DNA from 3 places in the Acidovorax sp. GW821-FHT09B03 genome. Region 2 is predicted to be linked to each of the others. Evidence: predicted binding sites of a transcription regulator. Region 2 holds the regulator's gene; each other region holds the start of a gene.
The links. Region 2 encodes FNR, which switches genes on or off when oxygen is low (the NO sensors DNR and NnrR bind a similar motif). Its sites were predicted from a motif close to TTGATNNNNATCAA; they were not measured.
Positions count from the first base shown of each region.

Region 1: the regulator FNR is predicted to act here: its motif matches at 1,410-1,423, upstream of AC07PA_RS03010 (universal stress protein).
Region 3: the regulator FNR is predicted to act here: its motif matches at 2,234-2,247, upstream of AC07PA_RS26410 (MBL fold metallo-hydrolase RNA specificity domain-containing protein).

Region 1 covers NZ_JBWKPP010000001.1:649,804-654,416, reverse strand. The annotation lists gene AC07PA_RS03020 (LysR family transcriptional regulator) at 1-502, shown strand, start outside; gene AC07PA_RS03015 (metallophosphoesterase) at 515-1,360, shown strand; gene AC07PA_RS03010 (universal stress protein) at 1,478-1,900, shown strand; gene AC07PA_RS03005 (LysR family transcriptional regulator) at 1,958-2,839, opposite strand; gene AC07PA_RS03000 (zinc-dependent alcohol dehydrogenase family protein) at 2,950-3,954, shown strand; gene AC07PA_RS02995 (TetR/AcrR family transcriptional regulator) at 3,996-4,613, opposite strand.
Region 2 covers NZ_JBWKPP010000018.1:45,137-49,749, forward strand. The annotation lists gene AC07PA_RS25640 (MBL fold metallo-hydrolase) at 1-578, shown strand, start outside; gene AC07PA_RS25645 (histidine phosphatase family protein) at 550-1,158, shown strand; gene fnr (fumarate/nitrate reduction transcriptional regulator Fnr) at 1,163-1,882, opposite strand; gene hemN (oxygen-independent coproporphyrinogen III oxidase) at 2,055-3,437, shown strand; gene AC07PA_RS25660 (sulfite exporter TauE/SafE family protein) at 3,440-4,177, shown strand; gene AC07PA_RS25665 (cyclic di-GMP phosphodiesterase) at 4,462-4,613, shown strand, end outside.
Region 3 covers NZ_JBWKPP010000019.1:48,100-52,712, forward strand. The annotation lists gene AC07PA_RS26405 (HD-GYP domain-containing protein) at 1-688, shown strand, start outside; gene AC07PA_RS26410 (MBL fold metallo-hydrolase RNA specificity domain-containing protein) at 785-2,137, opposite strand; gene AC07PA_RS26415 (YgaP family membrane protein) at 2,344-2,547, shown strand; gene AC07PA_RS26420 (MgtC/SapB family protein) at 2,702-3,973, opposite strand; gene AC07PA_RS26425 (universal stress protein) at 4,253-4,613, shown strand, end outside.

The sequences.
Region 1 (4,613 bases), on a different contig from region 2:
GCAATCGGGTGGCATGGTCTCGTTCGAGAGCCGGCGCCTGTACGACAGCGAGTACATGTGCGTGATGCGCCAGGGCCACCCGCTGGCCGATGCGCCGCTGACGCTCGATGCCTACTGCGAGGCACGCCACATGCTGGTGAGCTTCTCGGGCCGGCCCTTCGGCTTCATCGACGAAGCGCTGGCCTCGCTCGGGCGCCGCCGGCGCGTGGTGCTCACGGTGAACCAGTTCTTCACCGCCGGCCGCGTGGTTTCGGGTTCGGACATGCTCACCGTGCTGCCGCGCCACTTCGTGCCGGTGACCGGGATCGCTGACGCCCTGGTGCAGCGCAGCCTGCCCTTCGACGTGCCGCCGGTGCACGTGGACGCGCTGTGGCGCCGCAACAGCACGCAGGAGGCGGCCATGGGCTGGCTGCTGTCGGCGCTGGCGCGTTCGGCCCGGCGCGCGTTTCCGCAGGGAGAGCCCGGCCATTCGGCGGGCACGTCGTTCGGCATCACGCCTTAGACTGCGGGGTCCATGCAAATCCAGATCCTGTCCGACCTGCACCTCGAAGCCAACCCCGATTTCACGCCCGAGCCCGCGCCGGGCGCCGACCTGCTGGTGCTGGCGGGTGACATCGGCTCCTACCAGGAGGGCGGCCGCATGCAGGACGAGGACTTCGGCCTGGCGCGGTTTTCCCCGCTGCCGCAGTTCGCGGGCTGGCCGACGCCGGTGCTCTTCGTGCCCGGCAACCACGAGTACGACGCGCTCGACTTCGATGTCGCCCACGAACGCCTGCGCACCACCTGCGAGCGCCTGGGCATCCGCATGCTGGAGCGCGAGACCCTGGTGCTCGATGACGTGCGCTTCGTGGCCACCACGCTGTGGGCCGACTACGACGCGCTGGCCGACGATGCCCAGGTGACCGACCTGGCGCGGCGCCTGAAGCTGCGCGAGAAGGCCTTCCGCGCAGCCAACCACTACCTGCGCAAGACCGGTGGCACCAAGGATGGCGAGCCCTTCCTGGCCGAACCCATGCGGGAGCTGGCGCTCACTTGCACCGAGTGGCTGCGCGGGGCGCTGGCCACGCCCTTCGACGGCACCACGGTGGCCATCACCCATTTCGCGCCCAGCCTGCGCAGTGCCGACCCGCGCTACGGCGTGGTGCCCGGCACGGCGGGCTTTTGCAATGTGCTCGACGAGCTGCTGCAGGATGCCCAGGTCTGGATCCACGGCCACCTGCATGCACCCAGCGACTACATCGCCCAGGGCGTGCGCGCCGATGGCAGCCCCTGGGAATGCCGCGTGGTGGCCAACCCGCTGGGCTATGCCCGCAATGGGGAACAGGAAACCTTCCGGCCCCGCTACTGCGTGACCGTATGATGGCCTGGCGAGGGAGCCGCTCCCTTGCCAAGCGCAGGATCGAATAAGCCTGACACAGGTCAAGACAACAACCGACAGCGCAAGGTACGGTCTGTCATACCAACTAGGAGAACTCGAATGAACATCCTGCTCGCTGTCGACGGCAGCGCCTACACGAAAAAAATGCTCGCCTACCTCGCTGCGCACGAGGAATTGCTGGGCCCGAAACACGACTACACGGTGCTCACCGTGCAGGCCCCCCTGCCCGCCCGTGCCCGTTCGGCCCTGGGCAAGGAAGCCGTGGACACCTACCACGCCGAGGAGGCCGACAAGGTCCTGGCCCCGGTCGTCAAGTTCATCTCCCGCCAGGGCGTGCAGGCCAAGACCATCGTCAAGGTCGGCCATGTCGGTGAGACCATCGCCAAGGTGGCGGACTCCGGTCGCTACGACCTGCTGGTGATGGGCTCGCACGGCCACGGTGCCCTCGCCACCCTGGTCGTGGGTTCCGTCACGACCCAGGTGCTGGCGCACTGCAAGGTGCCGGTGCTGCTGGTGCGCTGAGCCCCTGCACAACCTTAGAACGCCCGGCATGCCGGGCGTTTTCGCGTGTGCCTGCCGTCAGCGAAACCGCTCCACCAGGAAGTCCACGAAGCTGCGCAGCCTGGCCGAGCGGTAGCGGTCCGGCAGGTAGACCACGTTCATCGGCCGGCTGGGCAGTTCATGGTCGGGGAACAGCTGGACCAGGCGCCCGGCTTGCACGTCCGCCTGCAGCAGGATGGCTGGCTGCAGCACGATGCCCAGGCCGTGCACGGCCGCCACCCGCAGCGCCTGGCCCTGGTTGACCTGCAGGCGCCCTGAAACCGGCACCCGGCTGCTGCTGCCCTCCCCGTCCGCCAGGCGCCAGTGCGCAAGGGCGGTGGGCGCGAAAGACAGGCACTCGTGCTGGCTCAGGTCCTGCGGCTGCCGCGGTGTACCGCGCCGTTCCAGATAGGCCGGGGAGGCGCAGACCATCAACCGGTACGGGGCCAGCGGCTGGGCGATCAGCGCCGAATCGGGCAGCTCGCCAACGCGGATCGCGGCCTCGAAGCCTTCCTCCACCAGGTCCACCACGCGGTCGGAGAGCGATACGTCGATGCTGACTTCGGGATAGCGATCCAGGTAGTCCGGCAGCGCCGGCATCAGGGCGTCGGTACCGAACGTGACTGGGGCCGTCACCCGCAACCTGCCCGCCGGGGCGAGCTGCTGGTTCTGCGCCTGGGCATCGGTCTCGGCCACGAGCCGCAGGATTTCCTTGCAGCGCACATAGTAGTCCTGGCCAAACGGCGTCAGGTGCTGGCGCCGGGTCGTGCGCTGCAGCAGCCGCATGCCCAGCCGCTTTTCCAGCGTGCGCAGGTGGTTGCCCGCCATCGTGGCCGAGATGCCGCAGGCCACCGCGGCAGCGCTGAGGCTGCCTTTCTCGACCGCCAGCACATAGACCTGCATGCTGTCGAACACGTCCATTAAACACCCCTGATTTCAAATCAATCAATGAATTCGCAGTTTATCCGCTGCCAATTTGAAATCACACTGGCGGCCACTTCATCACCACCGCATCCCTGAAAGCAACCGCCATGAAAGCCATCGAACTGACCGCCCCCTCGCTCACCGCCTTGCGCGCCACCGACCTGCCGGACCCGGTGGCCGGTCCGGGCGAGGTGCTGGTGCGCCTGCGCGCCGCCGCACTGAACTACCTGGACGTGGCCGTCGCCACCGGCGGCTTTCCGGTGCCCGCTTTTCCGATGGTGCCGGTGGCCGACGGGGCCGGTGAGGTGGCGGCACTCGGAGACGGCGTCAGCGGCCTGGCCCTGGGCGACCGGGTGATTCCGCACTTCATGCCCCACTGGCAGGGGGGAGCCATCACGCCGCGCCATGTGGCCGCCATGCGCGGGCTGACGCTGCCCGGATCGCTCGCCGACTACGTGGCCGTGCCCGCCGCCAGCCTCGTGGCCCTGCCGGCGCACCTGGACTTCGCCCACGGCGCGACGCTGCCCATCGCTGCGACCACGGCCTGGAATGCCGTGCGCTCGGCAGGGGTGCGGCCCGGCTCGGTGGTTCTGCTGCTGGGGACGGGGGGCGTGAGCATCTTTGCGCTGCAGTTCGCCAAGGCCTCGGGCGCCACGGTGATCCTCGCCTCCTCGTCCGACGAGAAGCTCGAACGTGCACGCCGGCTCGGCGCAGACCACCTCATCAACTACCGCGCCACGCCCGCCTGGGACGAGGAGGTGCGCAAACTCACCGCGGGGCATGGGGCCGACCTGGTCGTGGAGACGGTGGGCGCGACCACCATCGCCCGCTCGCTGCAGGCCGCTGCCATGGGCGGCACGGTGTTCACGGTGGGTTTCGTGGGCGGAACCTCGGCCCCGGTGGATCTGCTGCCCGTGATCGTCAAGGCGCTGCGCGTGGTGGGCAACAACACCGGCTCGGTGGCCGACCTGGCCGAAGCCGCGCGGGCGATTGCGGCGCACCGCATCGTGCCGGTCATCGACCGCGTCTTCGGCATCGGCGACACGCGGGAGGCCTATGCCCACCTCGCAGCAGGCGGGCAGCATTTCGGCAAGCTGGTGATTTCGCACTGAGCCACGGGCCGCGCCAGCGCGCCCCTGGTGGCGTCAGCGGGTCAGCGGGCTACGAGCCCGTCAAAGCAGGTGCGCAGCACCAGGTCGACGATCTCGGCGTCGGAGTACTGGCCGCCTTCCTTGAGGAAGGTCACGACCGGGTCGCAGGCACGGGCATACAGCGTGTACAGCACCACCAGCGGCGGCAGCGTGGGGTTGATCACGCCCTGCGCCTGGGCTTCGGTGATCCACTCGCCGATCTGGTCGCTCACGATGACCAGGCCATCGAGGTAATCCTTGTCGGCCATGAGCACGGCGCGCAGCGACGAGTTGCGGCTGGGCAGCAGCGGCATCTCGTTGGTCAGCAGGCGCTCGAGCGACCAGCGCACCAGGGCACGCAGCTTCTCATGGGCCGGCAGCTCGGCCGGAAGCGCCGCAAGGTAGGTGCGCACCCTCGCGAGGATCTGCACCATGGCGGCACTGCACAGCTCTTCCTTGCTGCAGAAATGCTTGTACAGGCTGGCCTTGGCGATGCCCACCGCATTGGCGACATCGTCCATGGTCATGGCGTCGAAGGCTTTTTCACCCAGCAGGCGACAGGCCGACTGGAGGATCGCCCCCTCCCGCGCCTGGTGCATCTGCTCCTTGAAGGACACTTTGGGTTGTAGCGTGGTGGACAT
Region 2 (4,613 bases):
CTGCAGGCCTGAAGGCCGATGACATCGACACCGTGCTCATCAGCCACTACCACGGCGACCACATCAACGGCATTCGCAACAAGGCGGGCGCGCTGACCTTCCCCAAGGCCAAGGTGCTGGTGCCGGCTGCCGAGCATGCCTTCTGGATGGACGATGCCCGCATGGCGGCCGCTCCTGCAGGCATGAAAGGCGCCTTCGAGAACGTGCGCCGCACTTTTGCAACCATGCCGGCCGACACGCTGGTGCAGTTCGGCGCGGGCACCGAAGTGGCGCCAGGCATCCAGTCCGTGGCGGCCTATGGGCACACGCCGGGCCACACCCTGTTCGAGCTCAAGTCCGCCGGCCAGAACTTCTTTTACGTGGCCGACCTGACCAATGTGCCGGCCCTGTTCGCACGCAACCCCGACTGGGCCGTGACCTTCGACATGGATGCCGAGGCCGCGCGCAAGGTGCGGCGCGAGGTGTTCCAGCGCATTACTGCCAGCAGGGCCATGCTGGGGGGCTTCCACTTCCCGTTCCCGGCATTCGGGCGCATGGCTGCATCGGGCAATGGCTATGCCTTCCAGCCCGCAGCCTGAGGCGGTCGTTGGCCGGCGCGCCCTGCTGGGCGCAGGGCTGGCGTGGACCACGCTGCATGCCTGGGCCGCCCAGGACTCCGACGCCGATGCCCTGCTGCGCAAGGGCGGGGTGGTGGCTGCGTTCCGCCATGCGCTGGCACCGGGCACCTTCGATCCACCGGGGTTTCGCCTGGGCGATTGCGGCACGCAGCGCAACCTCAGCGAAGAAGGGCGCGAGCAGGCACGGCGCACCGGGGTGTGGTTCAGGGAGCGCCAGTTGCAGCCGTCCAAGGTGCTTTCGAGCCCCTGGTGCCGCTGCATCGACAGTGCTACTCTGGCATTTGCCGCGCCCCAGGTGTGGCCCGCGCTGGGTTCGCCGCGCGGCGCGCCGGAGACTACCGGTGCCAGCCATCTGCGCGAGCTGCGCCAGGCGCTGGTGGCCGCGTCGGCACGGCGCGGTGGCTTCGAGGCCTGGTTCACCCACATGTTCGTGCTGTCCGATCTGGCCAGCACCAACACCAGCTCGGGCGAGGCGCTGATCCTGCGGGCCGACCGCAGCGGCAAGACCGAGGTGCTGGCCCGCCTGCAGGTCCAGGGCTGATGTTTTAGCTACACGTCTGCGAGTTCACGATGCGCTTGAGCGCGTCCGTATCCAGGATGCGCACATGGCGCTGCTTGACCTCGACGATGCCGTCCTCGGCGAACTTCGAGAAGGTGCGGCTCACGGTTTCGAGCTTGAGGCCCAGGTAGCTGCCGATCTCCTCGCGCGTCATGCGCAGCACCAGCTCGGACTGCGAGAAACCGCGTGCATGCAGGCGTTGCACCAGGTTCAGCAGGAAGGCCGCCAGGCGCTCCTCGGCGCGCATGCTGCCCAGCAGCAGCATGACGCCGTGCTCGCGCACGATCTCGCGGCTCATGATCTTGTGCACGTGGTGCTGCAGGGCCGTGACCTCGCGCGAGAGTTCCTCGATGCGGTCGAAGGGCATCACGCAGACCTCGGCATCCTCCAGCGCCACGGCGTCGCAGGTGTGGTGGTCGTTGACGATGCCGTCCAGCCCGATGATCTCTCCCGCCATCTGAAAGCCCGTCACCTGGTCGCGCCCATCCTCGGTGGCCACGCAGGTCTTGAAGAAGCCGGTGCGGATGGCGTACAGCGAGGTGAAGGTCTCGCCGTTGCGAAACAGCGTGCCGCCGCGCTTGACCTTGCGCCGCGTGGCCACGATCTCGTCGATGCGTTCCAACTGGGCGTCGTTCAGGCCCACGGGCATGCACAGCTCGCGCAGGTTGCAGTTGGAGCAGGCGACTTTGATGGTGAGCGGGTTCATGGGCGCAGCAGCTGTTGGAGGTTGCGAACGGATCGCATCCGGCGAAAGGAGCGTGGTGGTGGCTGACATGCATCAAATTGTGGGCCCTGTGGGCCTCGCAACACTTGATCCAGGTCAAGGACGGGGGCGTAGGCCTGCGGCAAAGTGCATATCCAACAAGGAAACGCTCCCCATGACCGCTGTGACGCCCGAACTCCTGACCCGTTTCGACGTGCCGGGCCCCCGCTATACCTCCTACCCCACGGCCGACCGTTTCGTCGAGGCTTTTGGCGAAAGCGACTATGTGCTGGCCCTGGCCCAGCGCAAGGCGGGCACGCCGGGCAAGGCGCTGCCGCTGTCGCTGTATGTGCACATTCCGTTCTGCGAGTCGCTGTGCTACTACTGCGCCTGCAACAAGATCATCACCAAACACCACGACCGGGGCGACGTGTACCTGCGCTACCTGGCGCGCGAGGTGGAGCTGCACACGGCCCACTGCGGCACGGGCCAGGTGGTGAGCCAGCTGCACCTGGGCGGGGGCACGCCCACTTTCTTGTCGGACGACAAGCTGCGCGAACTGATGGCGGTGCTCAAGCGCAGCTTCACGTTTGCACCGGGCGGCGAATACTCGATCGAGGTGGACCCGCGCACCGTGACGGCCGAGCGCCTGGCTGTGCTGGCCGAGCTGGGTTTCAACCGCCTGAGCTTTGGCGTGCAGGACTTCGATGCCGACGTGCAGAAGGCCGTGCACCGCGTGCAGCCGTCGGGGCAGGTGTTCGCGCTGGTCGAGGCGGCGCGCCGCCTGGGTTTCGAGTCGGTCAACGTGGACCTGATCTACGGCCTGCCGCGGCAGACGCCCGAGTCCTTCGACCGCACGCTGGAGCAGGTCAAGGCCCTGCGGCCCGACCGCATCGCCCTGTATGCCTACGCGCACCTGCCCGAGCGCTTCAAGCCGCAGCGGCGCATCGTGCCGGCGGAGCTGCCGGCGGCGCCTTCCAAGGTGGCCATGCTCTCGCGCTCGCTGCAGCAGTTCATGGACGCGGGCTATGTGTACGTGGGCATGGACCACTTCGCGCTGCCCAGCGACGCGCTGGCCGTGGCCAAGCGCCAGGGGCGGCTGCACCGCAACTTCCAGGGCTACAGCACGCAGCCCGACTGCGACCTGATCGCCCTGGGCGTGTCAGCCATCGGCCGGGTGGGCGCCACCTACAGCCAGAACGCCAAGACCCTGGACGAGTACTACGACCTGCTGGACCAGGGCCGCCTGCCCGTGGTGCGCGGCCTGGCACTGAACCGCGACGACCTGGTGCGCCGCGCCGTCATCATGGCGCTGATGTGCCAGGGCGAGCTGCTGTTCGAGTCCATCGAGGCGGGCTGGCTGATCGATTTCAGGCGCACCTTCGCGGCCGAGCTGGAGCAACTGGCGGGCCTGCAGGAGCAGGGCCTGGTCAGCGTGACCGACGAGGGCATCTTCGTCTCGGCCATGGGCTGGTTCTTCGTGCGCGGCATCGCCATGGTGTTCGACCGCTATCTTCAAGCGGACCGCAACCGCGCCCGCTTCTCCCGGATCATCTGACCATGCTGGCCACCCTGGGCTGGACCGCGCTGCTCATGGGCCTGGCCGGCGGCCCACACTGCCTGGCCATGTGTGCCGCGCCCTGTGCGGCGCTGGTGGGGCAGGGTGGGGGGCAACCCGTTCGCTGGGCCGGGCCTGGCGGGGGCGGGCTTGCCGCGGCCCCTGTCGCTCCATCCTTCTCCTTGACGCGATCCATCGCTTTCCATGGTGGGCGGGTGGCGGGCTATGCCGTTCTGGGCGCGGCCGCTGCGACCGCGATGGACAGCCTGGCCTGGCTCACCCAGCGCACGGCCGCGCTGCAGCCCGCCTGGACCTTTGCGCACCTGGCCATGATGGCCTGGGGCCTGCTGCTCATGGTGCAGGCACGCCAGCCGGCCTGGGTTGAAGGCCTGGGCCGCTCGGTCTGGCGGCGCGTACAGCCCCTCACGGCGGGGGCGGGTGGCGTGGGCGTGGCCGGGCTGCTGTGGGCGCTGATGCCCTGCGGCCTGCTGTACTCGGCCCTGCTGGTGGCCGCGCTCAGTGGCGGGCCGGTGCAGGGCGGTGCCACCATGGCGCTGTTTGCCCTGGGCAGCGGCCTGTGGCTGGTGGGCGGGCCCTGGCTCTGGTCGCGCCTGCGCAGCCGTATCAACCAGGCCCGGGCCGACTGGGGCACCCGCGTGGCCGGGGGGCTGCTGTGCGCGGCGGCCGGCTGGGCGCTGTGGATGGACCTGGTCTACAAGCCTTCGCTGTGGTGCCGGTGATACACCGGCCACGGGGCGGGTGGGGCCTGCCGGACTGTTGTTTTGCGTGTCCTACGTGCTTGCACGGATGCGAGGGGCTCCACGGGCGGCAGGGCGTGCCGTGCGCTGCATGGCCTGCCCCAGGGTTTTTACCAGGAGGTAAATTGCCGCGCAGCCCCCGCCGGCCTTGGGATGGCGGGTATGTCCTATGACATTGCGGGGCAAGACAAGCGTTCAGAAGTGGAGATAATGGGTGTAACCAATGGTGGCAGAAGTGCCGCCGTGTTTCCTCACGTACGTTTGAAGTGAATTCGTCCATCCTCATCGATATCCGCCAGTTGCGCATCGGCATGTACATCCAGCTCGACCTGGGCTGGATGCACCATCCGTTTCCGGTGAGCAGCTTCCGGGTGGCGTCGGCCGAACAGATCGCCACCTTGCGCGAACTGGGGCTGAC
Region 3 (4,613 bases), on a different contig from region 2:
CAACGAGGAGCACAGGCGCGTGGCCGGCATGGCCGGGCTGCTGCACGACCTGGGCAAGGCGGCCATACCGCTGACCGTGCTCAACAAGCCGGGCAAGCTCACGGATGAGGAGTTTGCCGTGGTGCAGAGCCACCCCGTGCGGGGCTACCTCATGCTGCAGGAAGGCGGCAGCGTGGAAGATGCGGTGCTTGATGCCTGCCGCCACCACCACGAGAAGGTGGATGGCTCGGGCTACCCCGATAAACTCAAGGGCGAGCAGATCACCCTGATCGCGCGCATGACGGCCATCTGCGATGTGTACGACGCCATCACTTCCGACCGCCCCTACAAGCGCGGCTGGGACCCGGCGGAGTCGCTGCGCCGCATGGCCGAGTGGACCAAGGGGCATTTTGACCCACGCCTCTTCCAGGCGTTCGTCAAGAGCATCGGCATCTACCCTGTGGGCTCGCTGGTGCGGCTGACCTCCGGGCGCATCGGCGTGGTAACCGAGCAGGGCCAGCAGTCGCTGACTTCGCCCAAGGTGAAGGTCTTCTTTTCGACCAAGTCGGACATGCGCATTCCGCCAGCGGTCATCGATCTGGCCGACCCGCAATGCACAGAGAAGATCGTGGCCCGCGAGGACCCGGACCAATGGAAGTTTCCGGACCTCCATGAGCTCTGGTCGGGCCTCCCCTTGCCCGCTCGCTGAAACGGACGAAGACCGTGGCCCGCCGCGCCGCCCATCCAGCACCCAGAGGATCTGAAATATTGGCATGCCCGTGGGGCTGCATCCGATCTTGACCAGTCAAAGCTCGAACGACTGCCGGTACTCGGGTACGGTGCAATTCCAGCCGTAGGTCTCCTCGATGGCCAAGCGCATCGCATCAGCAGCCACAGGCTCTCCGTGGGTCACAAAGACGCGGCGCGGTGAATGCTGCACACCAAGCCAGTCGAGCAGTTGGCGGCGGTCCGCGTGCGCAGAAAACTGTTGCAGGTTGGCCACCCCCGCCCGTACCTTCACGTACGCACCATGGATCTTGATGGCGTCTGCGCCGTCTACCAGGGCCTGGCCCCGGGTCCCCGCGGCCTGGAAACCCGCAAAAAGGATCGAGTTCTTTCGGTCTGGTGCATAGGCTTTCAGGTGGTGCAGCACCCTGCCGCCGGTGGCCATGCCGCTGGCGGAAACGATGATGGAGGGATAGCTCAGGCTGTTGAGCCGGCGTGACTCCTCTACCGTGTTGACGATGGTCGTCTGCACGCTCATCGCCTCGCACTCGATTGCCCCCAACCGATGTTCGTCCGAATGGTTCTTGTACAGGCCGGTGACGTCCGCTGCCATCGGGCTGTTGAGGTAGACCGGAAGGTCCGGAATGCGCCGCGCTGCCTTGAGCAACTGGATGGCATGGATCAAGGTCTGCGCCCGACCCACGGCAAATGCGGGTGCGACAACGATGCCGCCCCGGGCTGCCGTGCGGTTGATGACGCAGGCGAGCTCGACGAGCCCATCCTCGTCGGGATGCTGGCGGTTGCCGTAGGTGGACTCGACCACCAAGTAGTCTGCCTTTTCGACGGTTTGCGGCGGCCGCATGAGGAGGTCATCGCTTCGCCCCACATCGCCCGAAAACAGCAGACTCCCTCCTTCCCAGGCGATGCGCGCGCTGGCGGCCCCGAGGATGTGACCCGCACGCTGCAGCCGCCAAGACCAGCCGTTCCAGGGCGAGCATTCGTTACCGAAGGGGATCTCCTCAAACGCCTCGAGTGCAGCACGGGCGTCCTCCTGGGTATACAGCGGCAGCGAAGGCTTGTGTCTGGAGTGACCATGGCGATTGGCATACTCTGCGTCCTCTTCCTGCAGCCAACCCGAATCGGGCAGCAGCAATCGGCAAAGCTCGCGCGTGGCCGCTGTGCAATACACCTTTCCGCGAAATCCTGATTTCACCAACCGCGGCACATAGCCACTGTGGTCCAGGTGCGCATGGGTGAGCAAAACGGCATCGATGCTGGCAGCGTCCACCGGCAACGGATCCCAGTTGTGAAGCCTCAGTTGCTTGAGCCCCTGGAAAAGGCCGCAGTCGACCAACAGCCGGCGCCCATGGTGGGTCAGCAGGTATTTCGAACCGGTGACGGTTCCGGTTCCGCCCAGAAAGTCGATGCGCATGCTTGTCTCCGCTCTGCGTGGTGGTCCGCGGCTTTGGACGACGCACGCCCAAGCCCTGCCGTGCCCACACCTTAGGCCCGTTGGCCCTCGACACCATTGACCTGGGTCAATGGAAGACGGGCCCTGGATTGCTCCCGTGATTGATCTGCCTCAATGGGAACGGGGCCAGGACGCGCACCATGGGCCATGTCCATCAAGGAGTTGCCATGCCATTTCTTCAAAGCAATGTCGGGGTTTGGGACCGGGCCACGAGGCTGGCTGCGGGTGTGCTGCTGATCAGCCTGGCGGCCATGGGAGCCATTGGCCCCTGGGGTTACATCGGTTTCGTGCTGCTTGTCACAGGCGTCATGGGAACCTGCCCGATCTACTCCCTGATCGACTTCAGCACCTTCAAGCGCCAAAAGCCATAATGGGCCACACCATGACTCCCCGTCTATGGATCATTGGCGCACTGGGCCTGGTGTGCGCGGCGGCCGCACTATGGCTGGTGGTACGGATGTTCGTGGCGTGGATCACCTTCGATTGACCAGGCGCCATCGAGGGACTGGCAGGTTGAACATTGAATCACCCCAACACGGTCCACCACGCCGTGAGCGATGCGAGGGCCAGGCTGCACGCCAGGGCCCCCGCGATGCGTGCGGCGAACCATTTGCCACCCGCTACGGCGGCCACCACGCAACGCGTCAACGTGTTGGCAGCGATGGCCACCAGCACGCCTGCGATCCAGTGATCGGCTGACACACGGCCGGCGGCATGCAGCGCGGCCAGCGCGGCGATGGAGGCGTGGGGATCGAGCAGCGCCGCCAGCGCCACGCCGATGCTGCCGGCCGTGTCGCCCAGATGGCGCTGGGCGTTTCCCACCAGCAAGGTCACCCCGGCAAGTACCAGCGCGACCAGAATGGCCTCGCGGGGGCGCAAGGCCGAGCCCTTGCGGTCCGGCAGCGCCTCGGGAGGGGTCACCGCGGCATGGCGGACAAGCGCTGCGCCGAAGGCAGCCGCCCCCACCGCCCCGGCAAACGCGCTGGGCAGCAGCGCCCACGCGGCACCGGGCGAGAGCGCCGCCGACAGCATCAACGCCTGCAGCCAGGTGGCGGACGCCGAGACCGCGCCGCTCCCTGCCAGGACCGACAACTGCTGTGGCTGGGTACGGGCCCGGCTGCCCAGCGACGCAATGCACGCCGTGCTGGAGACAAAGCCCGACACGAGGCCTGCCAGCAGCGGCCCGCCGCGCGGCCCCAGCCTGCGCAGCGCGACCTGGCCGCCAGCCTGCATCGCCAGGATCAGCAGCACCATTGCGGCCAGCGGGCGGGGATTGATGCCGCCCAGGATGTCCATCGGACGAGTTGGAACCAGCGGCAAGAGGATCAGCGCCAGGGCAACCAGGAGCAATCCGTCATGCAACTCCTGCTCGCTGAGCAGCTCGGTCGCGAACCGGTGCAGGTGGCTGCGCGCCGCCAGCAGCGCAGCCAGACCCGCCCCACAGGCGGCGCCCAGCGCCGGCGCGATGGCAGCTTGCACACCGATAAGATAGGTCGCGAACAGGGCCATCTCCGTGGTCACACCCGGGTCTTTGGTACGGCTTTTGAAGTAGGCAATCGCCACCAACACGGCGACAAGCAGCGCGCCCACCACCACCAGGCCCGGCACCGGCAGGCTTTGCGCCAACGCCCCGCAGACCGCCGCAACGGCAAAGCTGCGCACACCCGCCACGTCGCGGTCGTCGCCTTGCCCCTTGCGCCGTTCGCGCTCGGTGCCGATGAGCAGGCCGACACCCAGCGCCACGGCCAGACCAAGGGCCGGGAGCACCGCTGCCTGGCTGCTGGCACTGGAATCCATCGGACACCTTTCTTGATTGCCATGAAACGCGCAACAGCACACATCCTTCAAGGCCAGGGGCCGCGCGTGCAGGATATCAATCATCTTCGCGAGCCACGCGCCGGAGGAACTTGATAAGGATCAAGAAACAGCGCATCGCCGCCGCGCGGCTCCCCTGCCCCAGCGACACCGAGCACCCCGATGGAAAAACAACCAGCTGTATCCCCCAAGGATGACCGAGGTCAATGGATGCGCGCACTGGTCCATCCATGATGGGGCTCTCACCCCAAGGAGGACCCCATGTTCAAGCGCATACTCGTTCCCGTCGATGGAAGCCAGACCTCCAACAAGGCACTCGTCACCGCACTTGGGTTGGCGCGGGAATGCGGTGCTGTAGTGCGACTCATGCACGCAATCGATGACCTCGCATTGATATCCGGCTATGACTACAGCATCGACCTGATTCCGATTGCGCGGGCCCACGCGCACAAGCTACTGGCGGATGCGATGGCCATCGCCGGTTCTGCCGGGATAGACGCAGACTCCATCTTGGCCGAGATTCCCGGGGTCCGGCTCGGCGAGACAGTAGCCATCCAGGCCCGTGAATGGAGGGCAGACCTGATTGTTTTGGGGACCCACGGCCGCAAGGGCCTGGGAAGGG